DNA from 3 places in the Streptomyces erythrochromogenes genome. Region 2 is predicted to be linked to each of the others. Evidence: riboswitches for the same ligand, from Rfam matches in the RefSeq annotation. Region 2 holds a riboswitch; each other region holds the start of a gene.
The links. Region 2 has a riboswitch for cyclic di-AMP ahead of OHA91_RS10690 (M23 family metallopeptidase). Riboswitches for the same ligand answer to the same signal wherever they lie in the genome.
Positions count from the first base shown of each region.

Region 1: another riboswitch for cyclic di-AMP. It lies ahead of OHA91_RS22615 (transglycosylase family protein); the one in region 2 lies ahead of OHA91_RS10690 (M23 family metallopeptidase).
Region 3: another riboswitch for cyclic di-AMP. It lies ahead of OHA91_RS07405 (LysM peptidoglycan-binding domain-containing M23 family metallopeptidase); the one in region 2 lies ahead of OHA91_RS10690 (M23 family metallopeptidase).

Region 1 covers NZ_CP108036.1:4,951,103-4,960,621, reverse strand. Annotated here, with positions in the region: gene OHA91_RS22635 (Ppx/GppA phosphatase family protein) at 1-340, opposite strand, end outside; gene OHA91_RS22630 (DUF501 domain-containing protein) at 337-879, opposite strand; gene OHA91_RS22625 (FtsB family cell division protein) at 924-1,412, opposite strand; gene eno (phosphopyruvate hydratase) at 1,503-2,789, opposite strand; gene OHA91_RS22615 (transglycosylase family protein) at 3,062-3,769, opposite strand; cyclic di-AMP (ydaO/yuaA leader) riboswitch at 3,773-3,944, opposite strand; gene OHA91_RS22610 (transglycosylase family protein) at 4,224-5,168, opposite strand; gene OHA91_RS22605 (cytochrome P450 family protein) at 5,344-6,621, opposite strand; gene OHA91_RS22600 (globin domain-containing protein) at 6,801-7,985, shown strand; gene OHA91_RS22595 (nucleoside triphosphate pyrophosphohydrolase) at 8,000-9,046, opposite strand; gene OHA91_RS22590 (SurA N-terminal domain-containing protein) at 9,075-9,519, opposite strand, start outside.
Region 2 covers NZ_CP108036.1:2,399,425-2,408,943, forward strand. Annotated here, with positions in the region: gene OHA91_RS10670 (DUF5998 family protein) at 1-221, opposite strand, end outside; gene OHA91_RS10675 (bifunctional acetate--CoA ligase family protein/GNAT family N-acetyltransferase) at 272-3,061, opposite strand; gene OHA91_RS10680 (HPr family phosphocarrier protein) at 3,241-3,522, shown strand; gene OHA91_RS10685 (GntR family transcriptional regulator) at 3,769-4,446, opposite strand; gene OHA91_RS10690 (M23 family metallopeptidase) at 4,655-5,455, opposite strand; cyclic di-AMP (ydaO/yuaA leader) riboswitch at 5,469-5,627, opposite strand; gene OHA91_RS10695 (M16 family metallopeptidase) at 5,843-7,210, opposite strand; gene OHA91_RS10700 (M16 family metallopeptidase) at 7,231-8,598, opposite strand; gene OHA91_RS10705 (DNA gyrase/topoisomerase IV subunit A) at 8,841-9,519, shown strand, end outside.
Region 3 covers NZ_CP108036.1:1,579,464-1,588,982, forward strand. Annotated here, with positions in the region: gene OHA91_RS07390 (ATP-binding protein) at 1-787, opposite strand, end outside; gene OHA91_RS07395 (MBL fold metallo-hydrolase) at 1,066-2,307, opposite strand; gene OHA91_RS07400 (SGNH/GDSL hydrolase family protein) at 2,420-3,205, opposite strand; gene OHA91_RS07405 (LysM peptidoglycan-binding domain-containing M23 family metallopeptidase) at 3,369-4,337, opposite strand; cyclic di-AMP (ydaO/yuaA leader) riboswitch at 4,340-4,519, opposite strand; gene OHA91_RS07410 (tyrosine-protein phosphatase) at 4,832-5,623, shown strand; gene OHA91_RS07415 (aspartate aminotransferase family protein) at 5,746-7,152, opposite strand; gene hpnH (adenosyl-hopene transferase HpnH) at 7,149-8,180, opposite strand; gene OHA91_RS07425 (phosphorylase family protein) at 8,186-8,863, opposite strand; gene shc (squalene--hopene cyclase) at 8,863-9,519, opposite strand, start outside.

The DNA.
Region 1 (9,519 bases), 2.6 Mb from region 2:
CCTGGTCGCCGGAGATCACCTCGGGCTCCACGCCCAGGATCTCCACGACACCGCGCACGAAGTCGTCGCGGTTCTCGGCGTCGCGGGAGGCGGAGGTCGCCACGAAACGCACCCGCTCCGCGCCGAACTCCTTGATGACCGCCGCGTACTCGCGGCAGGCGGCGAAGGTGCGCTCCAGCGCCTCCGGGGCCAGGCGCCCGGTCTTGTCCACGCCCTGGCCGAGCCGGACGATGGTCATCCGCCGGTCCAGCTCGACCAGCTCGCCCGTGGCCGGGTCGCAGTCCGCCACGAGCAGCCGGATGGAGTTCGTACCGCAGTCGATGCCCGCGACCCGGGTCACTCGGCCCCCTCTTCCTTCTTCTCGCCGCACGGCGTGACGCAGGCGCCCTTGGCCCACCACTCGGGCAGCATCGCGAGGGCCTCGTCGCCGAACGGGTTCACGCCGGGGCCGGCGGCCAGGGAGTGGCCGACGAGCACGTGCAGGCACTTGACCCGGTCCGGCATCCCGCCGGCGCTCGGGAAGCCCTGGAGCACCTCGATGGCGTCGCGGCGCCGGATGTAGTCCTCGTGCGCGGCCTGGTAGGCGGCGGCGAGCTCCGGGTCCTCGGCGAGCCGCGCCTGCATCTCCTTCATCACGCCGTTGGCCTCCAGCGTGCCGATGGCGGAGGCCGCGCGCGGGCACGTCAGGTAGTACAGCGTCGGGAAGGGGGTGCCGTCGGGAAGCCGCGGCGCGGTCTCCACCACGTCGGGCTGCCCGCAGGGGCAGCGGTGCGCGATGGCGCGCAGCCCGCGCGGCGGGCGGCCGAGCTGCTGCTCGAACGCCTCGATGTCCGCGTCGGTCGGCTCGGTCCGGTCGGTCTGGGGCGGGGGCGTCTGCATGCCTGGAGGAAGTCTCTTCGTTCTCGTGGATGGGTGCTGCGGTGCTAGTCGTTGGGGCGGTCGGCCTTGTCGACGCCGTCCCAGACGTTGGAGTACCAGGGGCGGTCGGAGCCGGCCTGGCCGGTCCGGTGCGGCTCCGGGGGCCGGGATCCGGGGTCGCCCATGATGTAGCCGACCTCCCCCGGACGCAGGAAGTGCAGGTGCTTGCGCGCCTGCTGCTCCGCGTAGGCGTCGTCCTGCCAGCGGGCCTTCTCGTCGCGGAGCCGCTCCAGGCGGTCCCGCGCTGCCGCGGCGGCCCGCTGCTGCTCCGCGATCTCCGAGCGCTGGGAGACGTACTGGCGCATCGGATACGCGAGGGCGACGACCAGCGTACAGAGCACCAGCACCAGGAGTGCGGCCCTGCCGGTGAGGCGGCTGCGGCGCACCTGCCGGCGCGACTGCGAGCGGTAGACGTGGGCCGCGGTCCGCTCGCCGAGCTGCTTGAGCCGCGTCGCGGTGGAGAAGGTGGAGAACCGATCCCGGTTCCCGGCCATTGGTCCGCCTCCCCTTATGTACGCACTACGCAATACGTCCCCGCACACGGTACGGGACCGAGTGCGGGGACGTACGGAGGCAGAGCGTGATTAGCCCTTGAAGCGCGGGAAGGCGCTGCGGCCCGCGTACACCGCAGCGTCGTCGAGGATCTCCTCGATGCGCAGCAGCTGGTTGTACTTGGCGACGCGGTCCGAGCGGGCCGGGGCGCCGGTCTTGATCTGACCGCAGTTCACGGCGACGGCGAGGTCGGCGATGGTGACGTCCTCGGTCTCGCCGGAGCGGTGCGACATCATGCACTTGAAGCCGTTGCGCTGGGCCATCTCGACGGCGTCGAGGGTCTCGGTCAGCGAACCGATCTGGTTCACCTTCACGAGCAGGGCGTTCGCGGAGCCCTCCTCGATACCGCGGGCCAGACGCTCCGGGTTGGTGACGAACAGGTCGTCACCGACGATCTGGACCTTGGCGCCCAGGCGGTCGGTGATGGTCTTCCAGCCGGCCCAGTCGTCCTCGAACAGCGGGTCCTCGATGGAGACCAGCGGGTACGCCTCGACGAGCTCGGCGTAGTAGTCGGTCATCTCGGCGGCCGAGCGGGACTGGCCCTCGAACTCGTACTTGCCGTCCTTGTAGAACTCGGACGCGGCGACGTCGAGCGCCAGCGCGATGTCCTTGCCCGGGGTGTAGCCGGCCTGCTTGACGGCCTCGATGATGAGGTCGAGCGCGGCGCGGTTGGACTCCAGGTTGGGGGCGAAGCCGCCCTCGTCGCCCAGGCCGGTGGAGAGGCCCTTGGTGTGCAGGACCTTCTTCAGCGTGTGGTAGACCTCGGCACCCCAGCGCAGCGCCTCGGAGAAGGACTCCGCGCCGATCGGGGCGATCATGAACTCCTGGATGTCGACGTTGGAGTCGGCGTGCGACCCACCGTTGAGGATGTTCATCATCGGAACGGGCAGCAGGTGCGCGTTCGGACCGCCGAGGTAGCGGAAGAGCGGAAGGTCCGAGGCCTCGGACGCGGCGTGCGCGACGGCCAGGGAGACGCCGAGGATGGCGTTGGCGCCGAGGGAGCCCTTGTTGTCGGTGGCGTCCAGGTCGAACATGGCCTGGTCGATCAGGCGCTGCTCGGTGGCGTCGTAGCCGACGAGCTCCGGGCCGATCTGCTCGATGACGGCCAGGACGGCCTTCTCGACGCCCTTGCCGAAGTAACGGTTGGGGTCACCGTCACGGAGCTCGATGGCCTCGAATGCACCGGTGGAGGCGCCGGACGGAACGGCAGCACGGCCGGTGCTGCCATCGTCGAGGCCCACCTCGACCTCGACCGTGGGGTTGCCTCGGGAGTCCAGGATTTCCCGGGCTACGACGACGTCGATGGACGGCACGAGCATCTCCTTCTGGGATGTGACGCTGGGTGTGCGGTGGCGTGTCAGGCCGTGGGATGGCCTTGCCGCCTAGAGCCTAACCGGCTTCCGGGGTTCGACCGGCCGACCGCCCGACCCCTGGGACGAAAAAGGGACCGAATACCCCTCTTCCGGGACATACGACTCTTGATCACCGGCTTGCGGGGCCGCACACACCGCCGCCCGGCGCGTGGGGGGAAGGGCGCCGGGCGGTGGGAATTCTGCGTGTGCGTACGCTTTTGCGGCTATTGCCGCAGCGTTCAGCTGAGCTTCAGCTTCTGACCGGGGTAGATCAGGTCGGCGTCCGAGACGATGTCCTTGTTCAGCTCGAAGAGCTGCTGCCAGCCGCCCTTGACGCCGTTGGCCTCGGCGATGGTGCCCAGGGTGTCGCCCGGCTTGACCTCGTACGAGCCGTTGCCGGTCTTCGGCGCGGCCGGAGCCTCGGTGCGCTCGGAGCGGGTGGTCGGGACCTCGGTGCGCTTGGTGTCCTTCTTCGGCGCGGCCTTGGTCTCGGTCTTCTTGGTCTCGGTCTTCTTCGTCTCGGCCTTCGGCTTGGTGGAAGCCGGGGTCTCGGTGGAGCCGCCACCGGTGTAGGACGAGTTCGACAGACCCTTGCCGCAGTGCGGCCAGGCGCCCTTGCCCTGCTTCTTGAGGACCTTCTCGGCCACGGCTATCTGCTGCGCCTTCGAGGCCTGGTTGGCCTGCGCCGCGTACGACTTGCCACCGAACGCGGCCCACGTGGAGGACGAGAACTGCAGTCCGCCGTAGTAGCCGTTGCCCGTGTTGATGGACCAGTTGCCACCGGACTCGCACTGCGCGACCTTGTCCCACTCGGACGCGGTGGCGGCACTGGCGGCGCCCGCGGTCATCAGGGGGGCGGCGACGGCCACACCGGCGACACCGGCGAGCGTGACGATGCGAACGGCCTTGGAACCGCGACGATGCTTGCCCTTGCCGGAAAGCAGCATGAGGTTTCTCCTCACCGACGCCTACGAGGTGAGCTGTCGGGTTCGGGCCTGTGAGTGCCCGGCGGTGCGACCTTGCGCCCCGCTTAACCCCAAGCCGGTTGCGTGACCGTCTCTCAACGGCCGCTCGCGGCACCTACCTTGGTTCCCCCGCTCCTGCCTTCGGCGCTTGACGCGACGACTGTTCCCCCCGTCCGCCGGCAGGATTCGGCGATGCGGTCGAAGGAGCCCGCGGTGGCGGGCGAATCAGAAGGTAGACATGTCCCTCCCCGATGCTCAACCAGGAACATCGGGGAGAAACGGCCCCTACTTGCGCTCCCCATGGGGGTGTTTGCGCAGGTGAGAACGGGGTTTGCGGAACCCCCGGGGCGGGACACGCCAGTTGACCGGAAGAGACACATGTCTCACTTACAGAAAACAGACAATCAGGTCTTTCCGGTCGAACCAACTGTCCTTATTAGGTGGTTAGATCCAGGTTCTGCCCGGGCTTGATCAGGTTGGCGTCTCCGCCGATGACCTGCTCGTTGGCCGCGTAGAGCCCGCTCCAGCCGCCCTTCAGGCCCTTGGCATCCGCGATGGTCGCCAGGCTGTCGCCCGCCTGCACCGTGTAGACGGGGTCCGACGCGGCATCGGACGGGGCGCCCTCCTCGGGGGAGGGGGCACCGCGGTGCTTGCCGTTGCCCTCGGCGGGAGTGGCGTCCGGGGTCGCCGGGGTCGTCGGTGCCACGGGGGCGGTCGGGTCGGCCGGGGACGGACTGGGGGTGACCGGCGGGGTCGTGGGCGCCGTCGGGTCCGCCGGGAGGGTCGGGGCCGTCGGGTCGGCGGGGGTCACCGGCGGGGTCGTCGGGTCGGTCGGGGCGACCGGGGTGCCCGGGTCGGCCGGCGGCGTCGTCGGGACGTCGGGCGCGGGCATGACGGGCAGTCCGACGGACGGAGCGTCGGGAATCAGGAAGGGGCTGCCCGAAGGGCTCGGGGTCTCCGCGGTCGGGAGCCCGAAGTCCGTGGCCGGCTTGCCGCCCGTGGTGGAGGGCACCGTGTCGTCGGGGCGGGACGGCGCGGGGCCCACCGCACCGGGGCTGCCCGGCAGACCGGGGTCGACGACGGCGGCCGGACCCTGCTGGTCCAGTCCGGCCGAGGCCGCGCACAGCGGCCAGGCCTGCGGGCCCTGGGAAGCCAGCACACGCTCGGCCACGGCTATCTGCTGCGAGCGGCTCGCGAGGTCGGCGCGCTCGGCGAAGTCCAGACCGCCGGCGTTCTGCCACTGCTCCTGGGTGAACTGGAGACCGCCGTAAGCGCCACTGCCGAAGTTGGCGCTCCACGAGCCGCCGCTCTCGCACTCGGCCACCTTGTCCCAGGTGGTGGTGTCGGCAGCGGTCGCGCTGGTGGCTGCCAGCAGCGGCATGGCCAGCGCAGAGCCAGTGACTCCGGCTGTGACAACCAGCGCGGGGACCTGGCGGGGGCGTCTGTGACGGCCGTTCCCGGAGAGCATGAGGGATCACCTTTCGCATAACAGCGGGGTAACGGCAGAACCTAGCGGCCTTCGAACGATTGTCACAAGTTCAAGCTGAATCTGACTTTTAATCAGATGTCGCACAAGTGTTTTGAGCCGTGAAGCGAACGGGAAGAGTGCGTAGCCCTCGCATGATCAACCCCCCACGCCAGCGCAGGTCTTGGGGTGGAACGGCCAGTTCCAGATCGGGCAGGCGCGTCAGCAGGGTCGCGAGAGCGGTCTGCCCTTCGAGCCGGGCGAGCGGCGCGCCCAGGCAGTAGTGGATGCCGTGCCCGTACCCGAGGTGCTGGTTGTCGGTCCTGGAGAGGTCGAGGGTGTCCGGATCGGCGAACCGCTCGGGGTCCCGGTCGGCGGCCGCGAGGACGACCAGGACCGGATCGCCGGTCTCGATGCGCTCGCCGCCGAGGGTCAGCGGCTGGGTCGCGAACCGCCACGTCGCCAGCTCCACGGGGCCGTCGTAGCGCAGGAGTTCCTCGACACCGGTGGCCAGCAGCCCGCTCTCCCCGGCGGCCAGGGAGCTCTGCAGCCGCTCGCGCTGGACGGGGTTCATGAAGAGGGAGTGGACGCCGTTGCCGATGAGGTTCACGGTCGTCTCGAAGCCGGCGAAGAGCAGGATGAAGGCCATCGCGGTGGCCTCGCCCTCCGTCAGGTGGTCGCCGTGGTCGCTCGCCCGGATCAGGTCGGAGATCAGGTCGTCGCCCAGATCATCCCTTTTGCGGTGGATGAGTTCGCCGAGATAGGTCCGCATCTGCTTCACCGACCGGGCGACGCCGCCGCGCGGGCCGCCGCCGTGGCGGATCATCATCCCGGCCCAGTCGCGGAAGTCGTCCTGGTCCTCGCGCGGTACCCCGAGCATCTCGCAGATGGCGTAGATCGGGAGCGGGAAGGCGAACTCGTGGATGAGGTCCGCCTCCCCCCTCGCCGCGAACCCGTCGATGAGGTGGTCGGTGAGCGCCTGCACCCGCGGGGTGAACTCGGCGACCCTGCGCGGGGTGAACGCCTTCGACACCAGGCGCCGCAGCCGGGTGTGGTCCGGCGGGTCGATGTTCAGCAGATGCGTCATCAGCTCCGCCTTGCGCTCCCCCGGGATCCCGGTCTTGCCCTTGGCGTGCGCGGGCTCCGCGTGGTGCGCCGGATTCTTGCTGAGCCGCTGGTCGGCGAGGGCCTGGCGGGCGTCCGCGTACCGGGTGACCAACCAGGCGTCGACCCCGCTGGGGAGCTTGGTGCGGTGTACCGGCGCGTTCTCGCGCAGCCACGCGTAGGCCGGGTAGGGGTCGGTCGCGAACTCCCACGTGAAGAGTTCGGGCGCCGCGCCGACGGAGGGAGGGGACGACTGATCGTGCATGTCCCCGACAGTAGCCGCCGCGTCCCGGCGGACCGGCGCGGGCCGCGACCCGCCGATTCGTCATCCCATATGACTGCTTCGTCGCGGCTGTCCGCAGATCGGACAACGCTTGACCTCGCCCCGTCCGGCACTCCTACTTTCGGTTGGTGGATGTGAGGATCTTGAAAAGCAGTTTCGCGGTGGTGGAGAGACGGGCCGAGCACGCGGTCAAGTTCTTCTATTCGCACCTCTTCTGGCACAACCCCGGAGTCCGCGACCTCTTCCCGGTCTCCTCCGAGGACATGGAACGCCAGCGGGACCGGCTCTTCGCCGCACTCACCCACGTCGTCTCCCGCCTCGACGACGAGACCCTCGGCCCCTACCTGCGCGACCTGGGACGCGACCACCGCAAGTTCCTGGTCCGCCCCGAGCACTACGCGGTCGTGGGCTCCAGCCTGCTCGCCGCGCTCGCCGAGACCTCCGGCGACGCCTGGACCCCGCAGGTGGAGAAGGCGTGGACCGAGGCCTACCAGCGGATCGCCGACGCCATGCTCGCCGGCGCCGACGCGAGCGAGGCCCCCCCCTGGTGGGACGCGGAGGTCGTGCGCCACCTCCAGTACGGGCGGGACATCGGCGTGCTGACCCTGCGGCCGCACGCCCCCTTCCCCTATCTCCCCGGCCAGTACACGAGCGTGAGCAGCGAGCGCGTCCCCAGGACCTGGCGCACCTACTCCCTCGGCAACGCCCCCCGCCCGGACGGCACCGTCGACCTGCACGTCAGCCGGATCGACGGCGGGCGGCTCAGCACCGCCCTGGTCCACGAGACGCGGCCCGGCGACGTCCTGAAGCTCGGCGCCGCGGGCGGGGCGCTGACCTTCCGGCGCTCGGACCGCCCGGTCAGCCTGATCGCCGCCGGCACCGGCTGGGCCCCGATCCGGGCCATGCTGGAGGAGCTCGCGGACCGGCCGCCCGATCAGGACGTACGGCTCTTCGTGGTGGCCCGCGACGGCGCGCACCTCTACGACCGGCCGCTCATCGACGCGTACGGCACCTCGTGCGGCTGGCTCGACGTCACCTACATCACTCCCGCGCCCGGCCGGCACCGCAACGAGGCCACCGACCGGCTCGCGACGGCGCTGTGCAACCGGGGGCTCTGGCCCGACCAGGACGTCTACCTCAGCGGGCCGCCTCAGTTCATCGACGAGACCGCCCGGCTCCTGGAGGGGCTCGGCGCCCGCCCCGGCCGTCTCTTCCACGACTCCGTACCCGCCGGGGGCACCGGCAACGGGCCGGGGGGCCGCCCGCTGGGCTTCGGCGAATGGTTCCTGAACCGCCCGGCACCGCACTGGCACGACCCCTCGGCCCGCGTCCCCAGGGAGTACTGAACGGACGGGAGGAACTACCGCGCGGGGGCTCCGACGCCCTCGGCCGCCCGGATCGCGTCCCGGTAGACGCGGGCCGCCGCGCGCAGCGCGGTCTCGGGGTCGACGCCCTCCGCCTCGGCGCGCGCCGCCAGTTCCAGCAGTTCGTACCCGATGCCCTCGCCGCGGGGCAGCTCCACGGCCACGCCGCCCGCACGGGCCCGTCCCGCGAGTTTGGCCGCGAGCGCCAGGCCCGGCTGGCCCACCGGGACCCCGTCGGTGACCGACTCCCGCCGCTTCTCGACCGCCTTGGTGCGCTGCCAGTGGGCGTGGACGTCCTCCGGGGTCTCCGCCTGCTCGTCGCCGAAGACGTGCGGGTGCCGGTGGATCAGCTTCTGCACGAGGGCCCCGGCCACGTCGTCGATGGAGAAGGCCCCCAGGGCCTCCCCGTCGTCCTCGCCGTCCTCGCCGTCCTCGCCCGCCGGGACCCCCTCCTCGGCGATCCGGGCGTGGAAGACCACCTGGAGCAGGACGTCGCCGAGCTCCTCGCGCAACTCCTCCCGGTCCCCGTCCTCGATCGCCTCGACGAGCTCGTACGCCTCCTCGATCGCGTACTTGGCCAGGCCCCGGTGGGTCTGCCGGGAGGTCCACGGGCATTCGCGGCGGACCCGGTCCATCACCTGGACCAGGTCCAGCAGGCGCGCCCCCGGCAGGTCGTAGGAGCCGGGCAGCAGCTCCAGGTCGGGCATCGAGACCCGGCCGGAGCCGGCCAGCCGGGCCAGCCCGTCGGTGAGCCGCTGGTCGCCCTCGCCGCCGGGGAGCACCACGACCGTGCGGCCGCCCGCGCAGGCAGCCACCAGCTCGTGCGCGTCCGCAGCCGTGTGCTCGACCTCGACGCCCGCCTCCCGCAGGTACGGCAGCTGCGGGTGGCCGGGGTCGGCGCACAGCACCCGGTCCGCGGCGTGCAGGGTCTGCCACGCCGGCCAGGACAGCACCCCGGGGGCGACCCGGTGGCTGGTGGTCAGGAGGACGATACGGCCGGTGGGCTCGGCGGCGGCGGCGGTGGACTGGGAGTGGTCGGTCACCCTCCGAACCTACCTCCGCCGGCGGACGTCAGGCTCCGGCGGGTTCCTGCTCGGGCCGGGTCCGCTGGGTGATCCATGCGGTGTCCGCCGGGCCGAGGCCCACCTGCTTGGCGTCCCAGGCCCCGTAGCGCGGGTTCACCTCGATGTGGAGGGCCTCCGACGCCTTGGTGAGCGGCTCGATGATCCTCTCCTCGCCGAAGCGCTCGCTCAGCTTGTCGAGCAGCAGCCGGAAGCGCAGGTCCTCGTCGATCTGCCCGGGCGCCAGCGGGACCCGGGCCTGGAGGGCCAGCTGCTCCAGTGCCGCCGCGCCCTTGTCGCCCTCCTGCGCCTTGCGGGCGTCCTCGATCTCCTTGGTCGTGACCGAGATGCCCGCGTCCTCGGCCGCCCGCTCCAGCACCCGCAGCTGGATCATCTTGCCGAGCTTGATCCGCTCCAGCTGCGGGGTGTTGGCGATGAGCGTGGCGGCCTGCTCG
Region 2 (9,519 bases):
TCGGTGTGGCTGACGATGAAGCGGTTGCCGGTCAGGACCAGCACGGTGACGTGGCGGCGCACCTCGTTGGAGTCGAAGGTCGTCTCCTGGTGGACCAGGTACGACGAGATCGGCTCGCCGCCCACCGCGGCCTCCACCGCCTCGGCCACGAGGGCCGGGTAGTAGCCGCTGCGCTCGATCGCCGTGCGCAGCCCCTGGGTCGTCGTACCGGATTTCGCCATGGGGTCAATGGTAAGGCCCCTCGGCTGCCCTCCTACCGCGCCGTACCCGCTCAGTAACTGGGGAGGGTCCGCGGCCCGAGATCACCGCGGGCGGGCGGATGGGCGACCCGGACCGTGGCGCTGAGCACGGAGATCCCCTCGACGGCGACGACGACCGGCTCCAGGGAGACGCCGATCACCTCGGGATGGTCCTCCACCAGCCGGGACAGCCGCAGGAGCACCTCCTCCAGGGCGGGGGTGTCGACCGGGTCGCTGCCGCGCCAGCCGAAGAGGAGGGGCGCCGCCCGGATGGACCGGACCAGTCCGGCGGCGTCCCGGTCGGTCGCCGGGACCAGCCGGTGGGCGGTGTCGCCGAGCAGCTCGGAGGCGACCCCGGCGAGCCCGAAGGAGAGGACGGCGCCGGCGGCCGGGTCGATCACGGACCGGACGACGGTGTCGACGCCCCGCGGCACCATGGCCTGGACCACGGGCTGGAGCTCGCCCGGCTTGCCCAGCGCGTCGGTGAGCTCCTCGTACGAGCGCCTCAGCTCGGCCTCGTTCGTGAGGTCGAGCCGTACGCCGCCCAGGTCCGCGCGGTGGCGCAGGTGCGGGGCGGTGGTCTTGAGGGCGACCGGGTAGCCCAGGACCGCGGCGGCCCGGACGGCGGCGTCGGCGCTGGGCGCGGGGAGCGTGGGCAGGACCCGGATCCCGTAGCGCGCGAGCAGCTCGCGGGCGTCCCAGTCGCTCAGGGTCAGCACGGCCCCGCCGTCGACGTCCGCGAGCAGCCCGGCGAGCTGGGTCGCGGCGCCGGCCTCGTCGATGTCCTCGTACTCGGGGACCTGCCCGGCGTCGGCGAGGGCCCGCCGCCACTGCCCGTAGCGCACGGCCTCCGCGACGGCCTTCACGGCGCGCTCGGCGGCGGGGTAGCTGGGGATCCGGACCGGGTCGGCGGTGGCGGTGGCCGCGGCGGCGGCCGGGGTCCAGGGGGTGTCCGCGGCGGGGCGGTCCGGCGTCTCGGCGGCGGGTCCGCGGGTCGCGGACAGGGCCTGCACCAGCTCGGCCAGTTCCACGTGCACGACCGCCACCGGCTTGCCGGGGGCCTCGGCGACGGCCTCGCGGAGCGCGTCGGCCAGGTCGTCGGCGAGGGCGTGCTCGCTGACCCACGGAATGGCGTTCACGACCACCGCGTCGCAGTCGTCGGAGGCGAGGGCGGCGGCCAGCGCGGCGCGGAAGTCCGCCGGGGACGCCGCGGTCGTCAGGTCCAGGGGCGGCAGCGGCCGCAGGCCCTGGGTCAGGCAGGCGTCGTAGGTGAGGACCCCGAGGGACTCGGAGTTGCCGAGGATCGCGATCCGGGGTCCGGCGGGCAGCGGCTGCGAGGCCAGCAGGAGGCCGACGTCCACCAGCTCGGTGACCGTGTCGACCCGGATGACGCCGGCCTGCCGCAGGAGGGCGGAGACGGTGTCCTCCGACAGCCGGGTGCCGGGGACGACGTGCCCGGCGGGGGTGTGGCGGCCGCCCTTGGCGACGACCACGGGCTTGACGGCGGCGGTCCGGCGGGCGAGGCGGGTGAACTTCCGCGGGTTGCCCAGGGTTTCGAGGTACAGCAGGGCGACGTCGGTGGCCTCGTCCTCGTACCAGTACTGGAGGATGTCGTTGCCGGAGACGTCGGCCCGGTTGCCCGCGGAGACGAAGGAGGACAGGCCTTCGCCGCGCCGGACCAGCGCCGAGAGCAGGGCGATCCCGATCGCCCCGGACTGCGTGAACAGGCCGGTCCGGCCGCGCATCGGCATCGGCGCGGGGGTCAGCGAGGCGTTGAGCTCCACCTCCGGAGCGGTGTTGATCACCCCGTAGGCGTTGGGTCCGATGAGGCGCATCCCGTACGAGCGCACCTGCCGCAGCAGCTCGCGCTGGCGGGCGAGTCCTGCCGGGCCGCTGTCCCCGTATCCGGCGGAGAGGACGACGAGCCCCTGCACGCCGTGCTCGCCGCAGGCGGCCACCGCCTCGGGCACCCGCTCGGCCGGGACCGCGATCACGGCGAGGTCGACGGGGGCGCCGACGGCCTCGACGGAGCGGTAGGCCCGCACCCCGTCGAGGAGGTCGCGCGTGACGGCCTCGTTGACGGCGTAGAGGTGGCCGTGGAAGCCGCTGTCGCGCAGGTTGCGCAGCGCGGCGGCGCCCACGCCGGCGCCGGAACGGCTGACGCCGACGACGGCCACCGAGCCGGGGGCCAGCAGTCGCTGCACGGAGCGGGCTTCGGCGCGCTGTTCCCGGGCGCGCTGCACGGCGAGGGATTGGGCGGTGGGTTCGAGGTCGAGGGTGAGGTGGACCGAGCCGTCCTCGAAGCTGCGCTTCTGCTCGTAGCCGACGTCCGTGAACACCTTGATCATCTTGGTGTTGGCGGGCAGCACCTCGGCGGCGAACCGGCGGATGCCGCGCTCGCGGGCCACCGCGCCGATGTGTTCGAGGAGCGCGGAGGCGACCCCGCGGCCCTGGTGGGCGTCCTGGACGAGGAAGGCGACCTCGGCCTCGTCGGCGGGAGCGGAGGCGGGCCGGCCGTCGGGACCGATGCGGTCGTAGCGGACGGTGCCGATGAACTCCTCGCCGATGGTCGCGGCGAGGCCCACCCGGTCCACGTAGTCGTGGTGCGTGAAGCGGTGCACGTCGCGGTCGGAGAGGCGGGGGTAGGGCGCGAAGAAGCGGTAGTACTTCGACTCGTCCGAGACCTGCTCGTAGAAGCTGACGAGCCGGCCGGCGTCCTCGGTGGTGATGGGCCTGATCCGGGCGGTGCCGCCGTCGCGGAGGACGACGTCGGCTTCCCAGTGGGCCGGGTAGGACGGGTCCGACTCTATGGTCATGCGCATACCTTACGGCCGGACCGGGCCGTAGAGCGCTCGCGCGGCGCAGTAGGCAAGCCGGTGCAAACCGGTGCAAGCTGGGGAAGGTCGAGGAGCGGCGAGATTCGGGCCGAGGGTCGGTCGGAGCATTCAGGGTGCCGTGAGAGACTGGTCTAGACAACCGTAAGAACCTGAAGGGCATCACCATGGCAGAGCGCCGCGTCAACGTCGGTTGGGCCGAGGGCCTGCACGCTCGTCCCGCCTCGATCTTCGTCCGTGCGACGACCGCTTCCGGCGTCCCGGTGACCATCGCGAAGTCCGGCGGCGACCCCGTCAACGCCGCCTCCATGCTGGCGGTACTGGGCCTGGGCGCCCAGGGCGGCGAGGAGATCGTCCTCGCCTCCGAGGCCGAGGGTGCGGAGGTCGCACTGGACCGCCTCGCGAAGCTGGTCGCCGAGGGTCTCGAAGAGCTCCCCGAGACCGTCTGACCCTTCGGGTTCACCCCGCGCAGCGCGAACGGCGAAGCCGCGACCCCCACGAGGGGCCGCGGCTTCGCCGTTTCGGAGACGGGGAAGTACCGCTCGCCGGAAAAGAAGACCGGCGCCCTCTCGCCGGAGGGCATTTCGCCGCACGACATTCGCCGCGCGACTTTCTGCCCGCCTACAGGAATTCGGCGCAGCGAATTGTCCCGCGCAGCGAATTCGCGCGATTCCATCCTTTGTATACGGCTCCTGTTAATGCCGGCCGCTCGACATGTTTACGGCAGGTTGCGAAGTGCTCACCGCCGGCCGCTGCCGCAGCCGGTGCGCGGCGGCCGCGCGGTCGGCGTGGACCGCGGCCAGCGTCCGCGCCCGCTCGGCGTCCCCGCGGGCCACCGCGTCCACGATCGCGCCGTGTTCCGCCCAGGACTCCGCGGGCCGGACCGGCGCCTCCACCACGAACATCCACGCCAGCTTGTGCCGCATCTGGGTGAGCAGCGCGATCAGCCCGGGGCTGCCGGAGGCCTGTGCGAGCGTCTCGTGGAACCAGCCCCCCAGCGCCCGCAGATCCTCGCCCTGGCCCCGCCTGGCCCGCTCCTGACCCAGCCTGACCAGCCCGCGCAGCACCTTGAGGTGCGCGTCGGTGCGGCGCCGGGCGGCCCTGGCCGCCGCGAGCGGCTCCAGCAGCATCCGCAGCTCCAGCAGATCCGCCGCCTCCTGCGCGGTCGGCTCGGCCACACAGGCCCCGGCGTGCCGCCGCGTGGTCACGAAGCCCTCGGACTCCAGCGTCCGCAGGGCCTCGCGGACCGGGACGCGCGAGACTCCGTACCGGCGGGCCAGCACCTCCTCGGTCAGCCGACCGCCTGGTTCGAACACCCCGGAGACGATGTCGTCGCGAATTGCCGTGCATACCGCGTGCGCAGGAATACGCAAGACCGAACCTCCGCCTATTTCCGACCGCCAGCCCCCGTGCGCGCTCACGCGCACGCATCGACTCTATTGCAGCACAGCATAATTTCGAGAGCGGACAGAAATCCGAAACATTGCGTCGGAGCGCAAAAACACGAAGACCCCGGCTCGGGAGGCGGGGTCTTCGTGAAGCTGTGCGCTGCGCGCTGTGCCCGGTGGGCGGCGCGGAGGGTCAGAGGCTGACGCCGTGCGAGCGCAGGTACGCGATCGGGTCGATGTCCGAGCCGTACTGCGAGCCGCTGCGGGCCTCGAAGTGCAGGTGCGGGCCGCTGGAGTTGCCGGTGGAGCCCGACAGGCCGATCTGCTGGCCCGGGGTGACCTGCTGGCCGACGGAGACGTTCAGCGACGACATGTGGCCGTACTGCGTGAACGTGCCGTCGTTGTGCTTGATGACGACGTTGTTGCCGTACGCACCGCCCCAGCCGGCCTCGACGACGGTACCGAAGCCCACTGCGTGGACCGAGGTGCCGGAGGCGGCGTGGAAGTCGATGCCGGTGTGGCTGCCGGAGGACCACATGCCGCCGCCCGCCTTGTACTGCGTGCTGACGTACGAGTCGTCCAGCGGGGAGACGAAGGTGTTGAGGCGCTTGCGCTCCTCCTCGCGGGCGGCGCGCTCGGCGGCCTCGCGCTCGGCCTTCGCCTTGGCCTCGGCGAGGCGCTTGGCCTCGGCGGCCTTCTGCTTGGCGTCGGCCTCGGCCTGCGCCTTGGCGGCGGCGTGCTCGGCGGCGCGCTGCTGGGACTCGGCCTGGTCCGCGATGTCGCCCGCGAGGTCCTCGGCGACGACGACGGCACCCAGCCCGTTCTCCGGGGCGGAGCTGCTGTGGTTGTCCGCGGCGAAGGCCGGGGCGGCGAGGGAGCCGACCACACCCGTGGTGGCGATCGCGGCGATACCGGCGTAGCCGGCGGTCTTCTTGCTCAGGCGGCTGGAACCACGGTGCTTGCCGGTACCAGCGGGACGACTGCCAAACGCCATGAAGGGTTTGATCCTTTCCTTCCTTCTCGCCTACCGGGTTAGCTGACGGGTTCGGAGCAGGAAGGTCTCCTACGGGCCTCCTCTTGCGAGGGGGTCCGATTCACCCCAGGGACTGATGTGGGTCCCCGGCTCCCCAGGCTCGCGCCTGACGGGGACTCGGCGATCGCTGCCCGGTGCCGCGGGTGCGGCGGGCACAACTGACGGACAGCACGCCCGACGCTAGGCGGATCATCAGTCAATCGCCAAACAGACGCGGCTTTTTGTTGCGTACGCCACACCGCATACAAGCAACCTCACCACTAAACGGACAAAAAGGGGCTCCGGCGGAAAACCGCCGGAGCCCCTTGCGCCCTGAGTCAGTTGCCCGTAGTCCGGGCGCCCGTGGCGTCAGTTGGTGACGACCGTGACCTCACCGATCCCGAGGGCCCGCACGGGCTCCTCGATCAGCGCGGCGTCGCCCACCAGGATCGTGACCAGCCGGTCCGCCGGGAACGCCTTCACGACCGCCGTGGTGGCCTCCACCGTGCCGGTTTCGGCCAACTGCGCGTACAGCTGTGCCTGGTAGTCGTCCGGCAGCTCCTGCTCGACCTGGTCGGCCAGGGTGCCGGCGACCGAGGCGGCCGTCTCGAACTTCAGCGGGGCCACGCCCACCAGGTTCTGCACGGCCACATCGCGTTCGGCGTCGGTCAGACCGCCCTCCGCGAGGGTGCGCAGCACCTTCCAGAGGTCTTCCAGCGCCGGCCCGGTGTTGGGGGTGTCCACCGAGCCGCTGATGGCGAGCATCGAGGCGCCCTTGCCGTCCGCGGTGGAGCGCAGCACCTGGCCGAAGGCGCGCACCCCGTAGGTGTACCCCTTCTCCTCGCGCAGCACCTTGTCCAGGCGGGAGGTGAGGGTGCCGCCCAGGCAGTACGTGCCGAGCACCTGGGCCGCCCATACCCGGTCGTGGCGGTCCGCCCCGATCCGGCCGATCAGCAGCTGCGTCTGGACCGCGCCGGGCCGGTCGACGATGACCACGCGGCCGGTGTCGTCGGCGGTCACCGGCGGGACGGGGCGGGCCTGGCCGGTGTCGCCGGTCCAGGCGCCCAGGGTGTCCGCCAGCACGGCGTCAAGGTCGATGCCGGTCAGGTCGCCGACGACCACCGCGGTGGCGGTGGCCGGGCGTACGTGGGCCTCGTAGAAGGCGCGTACGGCGGCGGAGTCGATCCGCGCGACCGTCTCCTCGGTGCCCTGGCGCGGCCGGGACATCCGCAGGGACGCCGGGAAGAGCTCCTTGGAGAGCTGCTTGGCGGCGCGGCGCTGTGGGTTGGCCAGCTCGTGCGGGATCTCGTCGAGCCGGTTGCGCACCAGGCGGTCGACCTCGGCGTCGGCGAACGCGGGGGCGCGCAGCGCCTCGGCGAGCAGGCCCAGCGCCTTGGCCAGCCGGGAGGCCGGGACCTCCAGGGAGACACGCAGTCCGGGGTGGTCGGCGTGCGCGTCGAGGGTGGCTCCGCAGCGCTCCAGCTCGGCCGCGAACTCCTCGGCGGTGTGCTTGTCGGTGCCCTCCGACAGGGCGCGCGCCATGATGGTCGCCACGCCGTCCAGGCCCTCGGGCTCGGCGTCGAGGGGCGCGGTGAGGTTGATCTCGACCGCGACGACCTGCTGGCCCGGGCGGTGGCAGCGCAGCAGGGTCAGCCCGTTGGACAGCGTCCCGCGCTCGGGGGCCGGGAAGGCCCACGGCTGCGGCTCTCCGGCCTGCGGGCGCGGGTGGAAGGTCATCGTGACGGCTGCGGTGTCGCTCACTGCTCCGCCCCCTCGTTCTCGTCGCTGTCGGCGTTCTCTTCGCCCTCTTCGCCCTCGGCGCCGTCCGCCGCGAGCGGCTCGTAGACGAGCACCGCGCGGTTGTCCGGGCGCAGTCGGGCCGCGGCCACGGCCTGCACCTCCTCGGCGGTGATGTCGAGGACGCGCTGGACGGCGGTGAGGGCCAGCTGCGGGTCGCCGAACAGCACCGCGTACCGGCACAGTTCGTCGGCACGGCCGGCCACCGTGCTCAGCCGGTCCAGCCACTCGCGCTCCAGCTGCGCCTGCGCGCGCTCCATCTCCTCGGCGGTCGGGCCCTCGGCGGCGAACCGCGCGAGCTCCTCGTCGACGGCCGCTTCGATGGCGGGGATCTCGACCCCGCTGGAAGTCTTGACGTCCAGCCAGCCCAGCGACGGCGCGCCGGCCAGGCGCAGCATGCCGAAGCCGGCGGCGACGGCCGTCTGGTCGCGGCGTACCAGCCGGTTGTGCAGCAGCGAGGACTCGCCGCCGCCCAGGATGGTCAGGGCCACGTCGGCGGCGTCGCACTCGCGGGTGCCGTCGTGCGGCAGCCGGTAGGCGGCCATCAGCGCGCGGGCCGGGACCTCCTCGACGATCTCCTCGCGCAGCTGCTCCCCGATGATGTCGGGCAGCGAGCCGTCACGGGGCGGCTGCTTGCCGTCGTGGGCGGGGATGGTGCCGAAGTACTTCTCGATCCAGGCGAGCGTCTTCTCCGGGTCGATGTCCCCGACGACCGACAGCACCGCGTTGTTGGGCGCGTAGTACGTACGGAAGAAGGCGCGCGCGTCCTCCAGGGACGCGGCGTCCAGATCGGCCATGGAGCCGATCGGGGTGTGGTGGTACGGGTGGCCCTCGGGGTACGCCAGGGCCGTCAGCCGCTCGAAGGCGGTGCCGTAGGGGACGTTGTCGTAGCGCTGGCGGCGCTCGTTCTTGACGACGTCGCGCTGGTTCTCCATCGATTCGTCGTCCAGGGCGGCCAGCAGCGACCCCATCCGGTCCGCCTCCAGCCAGAGCGCGAGCTCCAGCTGGTGGGTCGGCATCGTCTCGAAGTAGTTGGTGCGCTCGAAGCTGGTGGTGCCGTTGAGGGAGCCGCCGGCGCCCTGGACCAGCTCGAAGTGGCCGTTGCCGGGTACGCTCGCCGAACCCTGGAACATCAGGTGCTCGAAGAGGTGAGCCAGGCCGGTACGCCCCTTGACTTCGTGGCGCGAGCCGACGTCGTACCAGAGGCAGACCGCGGCGACCGGGGTCAGGTGGTCCTCGGACAGCACCACGCGCAGGCCGTTGGCCAGCCGGTGCTCGGTCGCTGTCAGGCCGCCGGAGCCGGCCTGGGCTGTGGCCGTGTGACCCATGGGCATGTGGTCCCTTCGATCGCGATGCAGAGATTTCCGTCAGACCTGCCACTGTATGCAAGCGCGTCGGCCACCGGATAAGTTCCCGGGCCAGACCTGGGTCGGAGTCGGCGTTGTCGGTCCCTCGGGCCACAATGGTCCGCGTCGTACCCCCCGCCGGACTCCGGCAGGACCCAGCCAGACCCCGCCAGACCAGCCAGACACCCAGCACATCCCATTCTTGGTTAAGGAGCCGCGCAGCGATGGCCCGCCGCAGCACGAAGACCCCGCCGCCGGAGGATTTCGAGGAGAAGATCCTCGACATCGACGTCGTCGACGAAATGCAGGGCTCCTTCCTCGAGTACGCGTACTCGGTGATCTACTCCCGTGCCCTGCCCGACGCCCGGGACGGCATGAAGCCGGTGCACCGCCGGATCGTGTACCAGATGAACGAGATGGGTCTGCGTCCCGACCGCGGGTACGTGAAGTGCGCCCGTGTCGTCGGCGAGGTGATGGGCAAGCTCCACCCCCACGGCGACGCCTCGATCTACGACGCCCTCGTTCGCATGGCCCAGCCCTTCTCGATGCGGCTGCCGCTGGTCGACGGCCACGGCAACTTCGGTTCGCTCGGCAACGACGACCCGCCGGCCGCGATGCGCTACACCGAGTGCAAGATGGCCGACGCCACGTCGCTGATGACGGAGTCGATCGACGAGGACACCGTCGACTTCACCGCCAACTACGACGGCCAGGAGCAGGAGCCGGTCGCGCTCCCCGCCGCCTACCCGAACCTGCTGGTCAACGGCGCGTCCGGGATCGCGGTCGGCATGGCGACCAACATGCCCCCGCACAACCTCGGCGAGGTCATCGCGGCGGCCCGCCACCTGATCCGGTACCCGCACGCGGACCTGGAGGCGCTGATGCGCTTCGTACCGGGTCCCG
Region 3 (9,519 bases), 820 kb from region 2:
CCGAGGAGCGGAGCACCTCGCTCAGGTCGATCGGCCGGCTCCACTGGCGGCGCGAGGCCGCGCCGCCCAGCACCGCGAGGTTCTCGGCGTGGCGGCGGATCCGGGTGGCGAGGTGGTCGACGTGGAAGAGGTCCCTGAGCAGGTCCGGGTCCTCGACCGTGTCCTCCAGGTCGTCCAGCAGCGAGATCTCGCGGTGGACCAGGGACTGGAGCCGGCGCGCGAGGTTGACGAAGACCTCGACCTTGCGCTCGCTGTCGGACGGGGCGGCCGGTGCGGCCGGTGCGGCCAGCCGTACCAGGGTCGTGTGGGCCTGTTCGCGGGCGCCGCGCAGTTCCTGGGAGAGCAGCCAGAACTCGTCCACGCCGGCCGGGTCGCCCCCGGTGAGCGGTGCGTTCGGCCCGCCCCGGACCGGCCGCGGCGGGGCCTCGCCGCGCTCCAGCCGGTCGGCGGCCGTCCGGAGCTCCTGGCGGCCGCGCACGCTGGAGCGGCGCAGCGCCTCGCACCGGTCCCGTACGGCCTTGGCCGCACGCTGCGCTCCGAGCAGTGCCGCGGCGAGGGCGCCGGCCGCGAGCAGGGCGCAGCCCGTGAGCACCGGCCAGAGCCGGGCGTCGCGGTCGCCGGCCCCGCCGCCGAGCTGGAGGGTGAAGATCACCGCTGCCGCGCCGCTGAGCGCCGCCGCCAGCGTGGGCAGGAGGGCGGCCCGCACCAGCTGGGGGCGTAACTGCCGGCCGGGACCGGTGACGGCGTGTCTCGACGGGGCGTGGCGGGCGGCGCGGAGTCCGGACATCGGCGTCCTCGGTACGTGGGGCCCGGCCCCCAGCGTTCCCGGGGCCCGGTGTTGATCACCGAATACCCACGCTAGACCCCGCTGTCCCGCCCCGGACTGCCAGTTGGAGAACTTCGCGGGGGTGCTTCCCGCTCCCGGTGGAGCGCTCGTACTGCAGCCCGAATGCGCCGGTCAGGCCGTTCCGGCCGCCCGGCGGCGCCCCTCCTTCGCGCGCTCGTACGACGCCGGCCGCCCCGGTCCGGGAGGGGCGGCCGGTACCTGGTGCTCGAGGTCGCCCGCTACGACCCGACGGACTCCGGCTTCTCCTGCCCGCCGACTGCCGACGACGCCACGCGGGCCGCTGTCGCCGCTGCTCCGCCGGCCTCGTGCGAGGGCACGGCCGCAGGCCCGTCCACGGGCCCGCCCGCCGTCGTCCCGGCGACGAACGGACGCCACCACGGCTCAGCGGGCGCCCCCTCGGCGCCGGGCTCGAACGGCTGGCCCGGGATCGGCAGCGCGACGGGCGCTCCGGCCCCCTGGGCGGCGGCCAGCGTGCCCTCGCCCGGCTCGTCCCACGGGTGCAGGGCCAGGTTGAAGGTGCCCCAGTGGATGGGCAGCATCGTGCCGTGCGGGGTGCCGCCCTGGAGGTCGAGGTGGGCGCGCATGCCCTCCTCGGGGGTCATGTGGATGTCGGGCCAGTACTCCGAGTAGGCGCCGATCTGGATCATCGTGGCGTCGAAGGGGCCGTGCGCGGCGCCGATCTCCGCGAAGCCGGGGAAGTAGCCGGTGTCGCCGCTGTGGTAGATCCGGTGCTCGTCGCCCGCGACCACCCAGGAGGCCCACAGGGTGTGCTGCTGGTTGCGCAGGCCGCGGCCGCAGAAGTGCCGGGCGGGCGTCGCCGTGAGGGACAGCCCGGCGATCTTGGTGGTCTCGTTCCAGTCGAGCTCGCGCAGCCGGTCGGGCGACACGCCCCAGCGCTCCAGGTGCGCGCCGACGCCGAGCGGGACGGCGAACAGCGTGTCCGTACCGGCCAGCGCCTTGATCGTCGGCAGGTCGAGGTGGTCGTAGTGGTCGTGCGAGATGACCACGACGTCCACCGCGCCCAGTGCGGCCAACGGGACCGGCACCGGGTGCAGCCGCTTGGGGCCGGCGAAGGGGAAGGGGGAGCAGCGCTCGCCCCACACCGGGTCGAACAGCACCCGGTGCCCGTCGATCTCCGCCAGCACGCTGGAGTGGCCCATCCAGGTCAGGCGCAGACCGCTGACGGGCGGCTTCACCAGGTCCGCGAGGGTGGTCGGGTGCACCGGGATGGCCGCCGCGGGGCTGCGCCGCAGCCGCTGTTCGCGGTGGAAGTAGATCTTCGCGAACTCGGTCATCGACCCCGAGGGCCTGTTCCGGGCTCCGACCGGGTTCTGGAAGACGCCGTCGGCGAAGTTCGGCGAGCGGCGGATCCGCTCCAGCCTGGCGCCGGACGGGTCCGCGCCGAAGGCTTCGGGCCGCAGGGCGCGCAGCCGCGGACGGAGGGGACGGGAGCCGGTCAAAGCGCCTCCAGGGAGGATGGGGTCGGTGCGGTCGTATCGCTACGACCATCCCAACGCACACCGGTCCCGAAGGATTCCGCCTGCCTCTCCCGCCCGCCTCGTCGTCCTGCGGCTACAGCGGCAGCAGGTCCGGCCGCTTCGCCTCGACGTGGTCGCCGGAGGACTCGCCGCGCAGCCGGCGGCCGATCCACGGCACCAGGTACTCGCGGGCCCACTGGATGTTGTCCCGGGTGACGTCCACCGAGCCGCGCGGGCGCAGCAGCGGCCACGGCTGGTCGGGGTCGGTCGGCACCTGCAGGCCGAGCACCTGCCCGGCGCGCAGGGCGACGCGGGTGTGGCCCTCGGGCGAGAGGTGGAGCCGGTCGGCGTCCCAGGCGCGCCGGTCCTGTACGGACTTCAGCGACCACAGGTCGAGCACCGGGCAGTCGTAGCGGTCGGCGATGGCGCGCACGTGCGCGCTGTACGTCGCGACCTTGCCCCGGATGTGTTTGAGGACCGGCACGCCGCGGGTGTCGAAGCCGGTGGTGATCATGACGTGGCCGACGGCCCCGGTGAGGTCGGCCACGGCCGCCTCGAACCGTTCCGCCACGTCGTCCGGGTCGCTGCCGGGCCGGATGATGTCGTTGCCGCCCGCGCAGAAGGTGACCAGGTCCGGGGCGAGGGCCTTGGCTCTCGGTACCTGGTCCGCCACGATCTGGTCGAGGAGCTTCCCGCGCACCGCGAGATTCGCATACCGGAAGTCGTGCTCCTCGCGCTGATCGGCCAGGAGCACGGCGAGCCGGTCCGCCCAGCCCAGAAAAGAATCCCCCGGCCCCGGGTCCCCCACGCCCTCGGTGAAGCTGTCCCCGATCGCCGCGTACGAGCCGATGGTCTTGAGTTTCGTCGTCGTCGCTGCCACGAGAACCCATACTTCACTCCCGTAACCAACCTACGCCAACGTAATGAGGGGTTGACGGGCCGTGATCTGTACCACGCGGGAGATAAGGAATAAGTACACGTGGGGCCGGGACCCCCCTCGGGTCCCGGCCCCACGCGTGTCCGCGCTCCGTCGGCGGCTGCCGTCAGAGGCTGGCGCCCTTCGAGCGGAGGTAGGCGATCGGGTCCATGTCCGAGCCGTAGGACGGGCTCGTGCGGATCTCGAAGTGCAGGTGCGGGCCGGTCGAATTGCCGGTGGAGCCGGAGAGGCCGAGGCTCTGGCCGGCGGTGACGCTCTGGCCGGAGGAGACGGAGAGCTGGGACAGGTGGGCGTACTGGGAGTACTTGCCGTCCGCGTGCCGGATGACGACCTCGTTGCCGTACGAGCCGCTCCAGCCGGCGGAGACCACGGTGCCCGCACCGACGGCCTTCACGGTGGTGCCCATGGGGGCGATGAAGTCGACGCCGGTGTGGTAGCCGGAGGACCACATGGCGCCCGCGACCTTGTACTGGGTGGAGATGCCACCGCTGACCGGGGCCACGAATCCGGAGGCGGCCGGCTGCGCGACGGGCGCCTCGGGGGCGGAGTCCTGCCGCGCCTGCGGGGCGGCGGGCTGTCCGGCCCGCTTCGACTCGGCCTTCGGGGCCGCCTTCGCAGCGGACTCGGGGGCGGTGCGCGGGGCAGGAACGGTGCGCGGGGCGGGGGCGGCGTCGACCGGGGCGGCCTCGGCGCGGCCGCCGAGGGTCAGCTTCAGGCCGGGGTGGATCAGCGACGGGTCGCTGCCGACCGCCTCGCGGTTCTGCTCGTACAGCCGCTCCCAGCCGCCGGAGAGGTTGCGCTCGGCGGCGATCTCGGAGAGGCAGTCGCCCGGGACGACCGTGTAGACGGTCGGCGCTGCCTGCACGGCGGCCGCCGGGGCGGCCTGGAGGGCGGCGGGGACCTGCGGGGCCACGGCGGGTGCGACGGCGGTGGCCGCCGCAGGGGCGCCGGCCGCGTGGGCGCCGGCGGCGCCGATCAGCGGCAGGGCGAGGGCCGCGCCGCCGGTGCCTGCGACCGCGAATCCGCGGGAAATGGAAAGGGACTTGGGACGGCGGTGCTTACCCTTTGCAGGCATGACGCATTCCTCTCCGGCGCCTGCGAGGTGAGCTGTCGGGTTCGGACTGGAGATGTCCGGCCGTACATGTACGGGACATGAACGACTTCACCCCGAGCCATATCGGAGAAAAGATCTCCGGTACAGCGGCTTACCTGGTTCCCCCGCTCCTGCCGCGCGAAATGGTTCGGTTGCGGTTTCCGGGCGGCGGCAGGATTCGGCGATCCACCCGGATCGATCGCGAAGGTAATCCCTTGCGGGCACGCCGAACAAGCCGCGAATTCCCTGACGGATTCACAGACATGAGGGACCGCCGGAATTCCGGTCACCCTCCGTCCATTCCGCTCCGCCAACAGCCGCCCCCACCGGGCCATTCGGCTTTGACGATCAGGCACTCACGGTCACCGTATGATCTGGCTCACGGGGCGGTGCCCGATCTCGCCTCCGGATATGGCAAGTTGGCGCCAAACGGCTCAATTCGGACAGACGCCCCAAGAGAAGGCGGAGGAGTTCCCGTGACCCAGCAGATACAGGAGCCGGAGCTGACCGGAGTGCGCAATTTCCGCGATGTGGGCGGATTGCCGACTTCTGATGGACGAAGGGTCGGGACGGGACGACTCTTCCGAAGCGGACATCTCGCACATGCCACCGAAACCGATGCAGAGTTCCTCGCTTCGCTCGGCCTCCACACCATCTTCGACTTCCGCAACGGCGCCGATCACGCCCTGGAGGGCCCGGACGTCGAACTGCCCGGCGTGCGGAACGTCAACATCCCGCTCTCGGACCCGGCGGACGGGCGGGAGTTCTGGCGGCTCGTCCGCGACGGCGACCTCGACCAGCTCCGCTCGATCCTCGGTGACGGCAAGGCCGCCGCCCGGATGGCGAACTCCTACCGCGGGATCATCCGGACCCGCACCGCCGAGCACAGCCGGGTCGTCCACGCCATCGCCGAGGACAGCGTCCCCGCCCTGCTGCACTGCGCGGCCGGCAAGGACCGGGCCGGCCTCTCCGTCGCCGTCACCCTGCTCGCGGTCGGCGTCGAGCGCGAGGCGATCGTGGCGGACTACCTGGAGTCCAACGCCCCGCACCGCCGCTACCGGGTGCGCCGCAGCTCCGAGTCGGCCGAGGCCCGCTCGCCCGAGGTGATGGAGCTGCTCGCGCCCCTCTTCGACGCCCGCGCCGAGTACCTGGTCGCCGCCTTCGACACCATCGACGAGGTCTGGGGCGGGGTGGACCGCTACCTGGCGGAGGGCCTCGGGCTGAAGCCCGAGACCCTCGACCGGCTCCGGGACCGGCTGTTGGTCTGATCCGGGACGAGGGACCCGGGACGAGGGCCGACGCCCGGGACCCGGGACGAGGGCCCCGGGACGAGGGGCCGACGCCCGGGACCCGGACCGGGGCCGGCCTCGGGCCGGGGGGACGCAGGTCGTCAGCGCGCCGCGACGGCCTGCTTCACCAGCGTCCTGCCGAAGTCCCACATCAGACCCGACCCGCCGTGCGCCTCGTCCATCACCTCGCGGAAGGCGGCGACGAACCGGTCCACGTCCTGCTCGTCCAGGACCAGCGGCGGAATCAGCTTGATCACCTCCAGGTGGTCCCCGGAGACCTGGGTCAGGATCCGGTGCTTCTGCAGCAGGGGCACCACGACCATCTGCGCGAAGAGGCCCTTGCGGGCCGCCTGGAGCACGGTCCAGCGGCTGCGCAGCCCCAGCGAGGAGGGCCGCCCGAACTCGATGCCGATCATCAGGCCGCGCCCGCGCACCTCGTGCAGCAGCTCGTACTCGTCCACCAGGGCCGCGAGCCGCCCGCGCAGCAGGTCGCCGGTCGCCCGGGCGCGGGCCGCGAGCCCTTCGTCCTCCATGACGGACAGCACCGCCAGCCCGGCCGCCATCGCCTGCGCGTTGGAACCGAAGCTCGCGGAGTGCACGAGCACCCGGTCCATGGACGAGTAGACCTTCTTGAAGATCCAGTCCTTGCCCAGGGTCGCGCCGACCGGCACGTAGCCGCCCGACAGCGCCTTGGCCACGCACACCAGGTCGGGCTCCACACCCGGCTCGTGCTGGTACGCGTAGAAGTCCCCGGTACGTCCCAGACCGGTCTGCACCTCGTCCGCGATCAGCAGCGCCTTGTGGCGGTGCAGCAGCTCCTGCGCGGCGAGCAGGAATCCGGGCGGGGCCGCGAGGACCCCCTTGCCCTGGATCGGCTCGACGACGAAGGCGGCGACGTCGCCGCGCTTCAGCTCCCGCTCCAGGGCGGCCAGGTCGCCCAGCGCCACCCGGGTGTCGGGCAGCAGCGGTGCGAAGCCGTCCCGGAAGCCGCCCTCGCCGTTCACCGACAGCGAGCCGGTGGTCAGCCCGTGGAAGGCGTGGTCGCAGTAGAGGATCCTGGGGCGCCCCGTGGCGTACCGGGCGAACTTCAGGGCCGTCTCGACCGCCTCGGTGCCGCTGTTGCCGAAGAAGACCCGGTCCAGGTGGGGGCTGTACGAGAGGAGCTTCTCGGCCAGCAGCCCGGGCAGCGGCTGGCAGTCGAAGCGGGTGAGATCGGCGAGCTGGGCGTCCAGCACGTCGTGCAGCGCCCGCCGGACGACGGGGTGGTGGCGGCCCAGGCCCATCACCCCGAAGCCGGCCAGCATGTCGAGGTAGTCGTTGCCCTCGGCGTCCCAGAAGTGGGACCCCTCGGCCCGCTCGTAGACCTTGTCGAAGCCGATGGTGCGGAGCATCCGGGGCAGTTGGTGGTTGAGGTGGCGGGCGTGCAGCTCGTACCGCTCCGCCCCGCGCGCGGCCAACAGGGCGCCGAGGTCGAACCCGCCGCCCCGCCCCCCTTCCGCCGGGCTCATGCCGACCTGTCCCGGTTGCCTCCGACCGTCTCCCGGGCGGCCCGCAGGGATTCCTTGAGGGAGCCCATGGTGGCGAGGACGGCGGTGGGCTCGTAGCCGCAGTGCGCCATGCAGTTCGCGCAGCGCGGGTCCTTTCCGCGGCCGTACTTGCTCCAGTCGGTCTCTTCCACGAGCTCCCGGTACGTCGGCACATAGCCGTCGCTCATCAGATAGCAGGGGCGCTGCCAGCCGAAGAGGGAGTAATTCGGAATGGCCCAGGCCGTGCAGGGGAAATCGGCCTTTCCTTCCAGGAAGTCCAGGAAGAGCGGGGAGTGGTTGAGCCGCCAGCGCCGCCGGTTGCCGCCCGCGAACGCCTTCCTGAAGAGTTCGCGGGTCTGGTCGACGCCCAGGAAGTGCTCCTGGTCCGGTGCCTTTTCGTAGGCATAGGCGGGCGAGATCATCATCTCGTCCACCTGCAGGTCGTCATTGAGGAAGTTGAGGACCTCGATGACCGTCTGCGGGGTGTCGGTGTTGAAGAAGGTGGAGTTCGTGGTCACCCGGAATCCACGCCTCTTGGCCTCCTTGATGGCCGCGACCGCCTCGTCGAAGACGCCTTCCTTCGCCACCGATTCGTCGTGGCGCTCGCGCAGGCCGTCGATGTGCACGGCGAAGGCGAAGTACGGGGAGGGCGTGAACTTCTCGATCTTCTTGCGCAGCAGCAGCGCATTGGTGCAGAGGAAGACGTACTTCCGCCGCGCCACCAATTGCCGCACGATCTCGTGGATCTGCGGGTGCATCAAGGGCTCCCCGCCCGCGATGGACACCATGGGCGCACCGGACTCCAGCACGGCCCCGACCGCCTGGGCCACCGGCATGCGCTGCTTGAGCACTCCTGCCGGGTGCTGGATCTTCCCGCACCCCTCGCAGGCCAGGTTGCACGCGTAGAGGGGCTCCAGCTCCACGATCAGCGGGAACTTCTCACGCTTGCGGAGCTTCTGTTCGAGCAGATAGGTCCCGACCCTGATGGTCTGGCGCAGCGGCATGGCCATCTGGCTCACCTCCTGGGGAGCAGCGAAGAACGGTGCCATTCGAAAAACGCGGGCAGTACGGCACGCAGAACACGGAAGGCCGATATTCCCCCGCGCAACGTGCCGATTCGGACGAGCTCGTGCTCCGGGGCGTCCACGATCACCCGGACGGCCGCAACGGGGCGGTCGCCGCCCCGGACCGCGGCCCAGAGGGTCGCCGCGGATTCCATGTCGACCGCGACGGCGCCGGTGGCGCGCAGGTGCGCGCGCTCCTGGCCGCGGACGACGTGGTCGGACCCGGTCAGCGGGCCGGTGTGCACGGTCCGGCCGGGGACGGCCCGGGCCAGCGCCTCGGCGAGCAGCGCGGTCCCGGTGCAGGGGACGGTCCCCCGCGGGTCGCGGATCTCCTCCGCGACGACGAGGTCGCCCGGGTTCATGCCGGGGAGGAGCCCGGCGCAGAACCCGGTGGCGAGGACGGCGGCCCGCTCCGCCCCGGGCCGGTCGAGGGCCCGGCGGAGGGCCCGTTCGGCCGCGCGCGGGCCCATCCCGGTGCGCAGGAGGGTGTAAGCCCCGGCCTGCGCACGGTCCGTACCGTGTACGGAGCCGCGCCCCGCGCTGCGCAGCGCCACCTGCTCGATGCGCAGGGCGCACGCGACGAGCAGCGGGCCGGCCCGGTCCGCCCGGTCGCCCCCGGCGGCGGACATCAGGGGTTCCCGGCGGGTGAGCCTGCCGGGGCGGACGGTTCCCCGTACAGGTAGCGGCCGAGCGCGGTCAGCGGGAACACCTGCCGGTACAGGTGGTAGTTGATGGAGAAGTCCCAGGGGAAGCCGGTGCCGGTGAAGTACGGCTCGTCCCAGGAGCCGTCCGCCCGCTGGGTCCGGACCAGGTGGGCGACGCCCCGTTCGACGGCCTTGCCGTCCCGTTCCCCGGCCGCCAGCAGGGCCATGAGCGCCCACGCGGTCTGCGAGGGCGTGGAGGCGCCCTTCCCGGCCCACGAGCGGTCCTTGTAGGAGCGCTGGTCCTCCCCCCAGCCGCCGTCGTCGTTCTGCACGGATTCCAGCCAGTGCACGGCCCGCCGGACCGCGGGGTGGCCCGGCGCGATGCCGGCCGCGGTGAGCGCGGGCACCACCGACCCGGTGCCGTAGACGTAGTTGGTGCCCCAGCGGCCGAACCAGCTTCCGTCCGGCTCCTGTGCGTCGAGCAGCCAGGCGATGCCGCGCCGGGTGCGGGCGTCGCCCGCCCGGCCCTCGAAGGCGAGCATCTCCACCACGTGGGCGGTGACGTCGGCCGACGGCGGGTCGATGACCTCGCCGAAGTCGCAGAAGGGCAGCCTGTTCGGGAAGGGGCTGGTGTTGTCGGC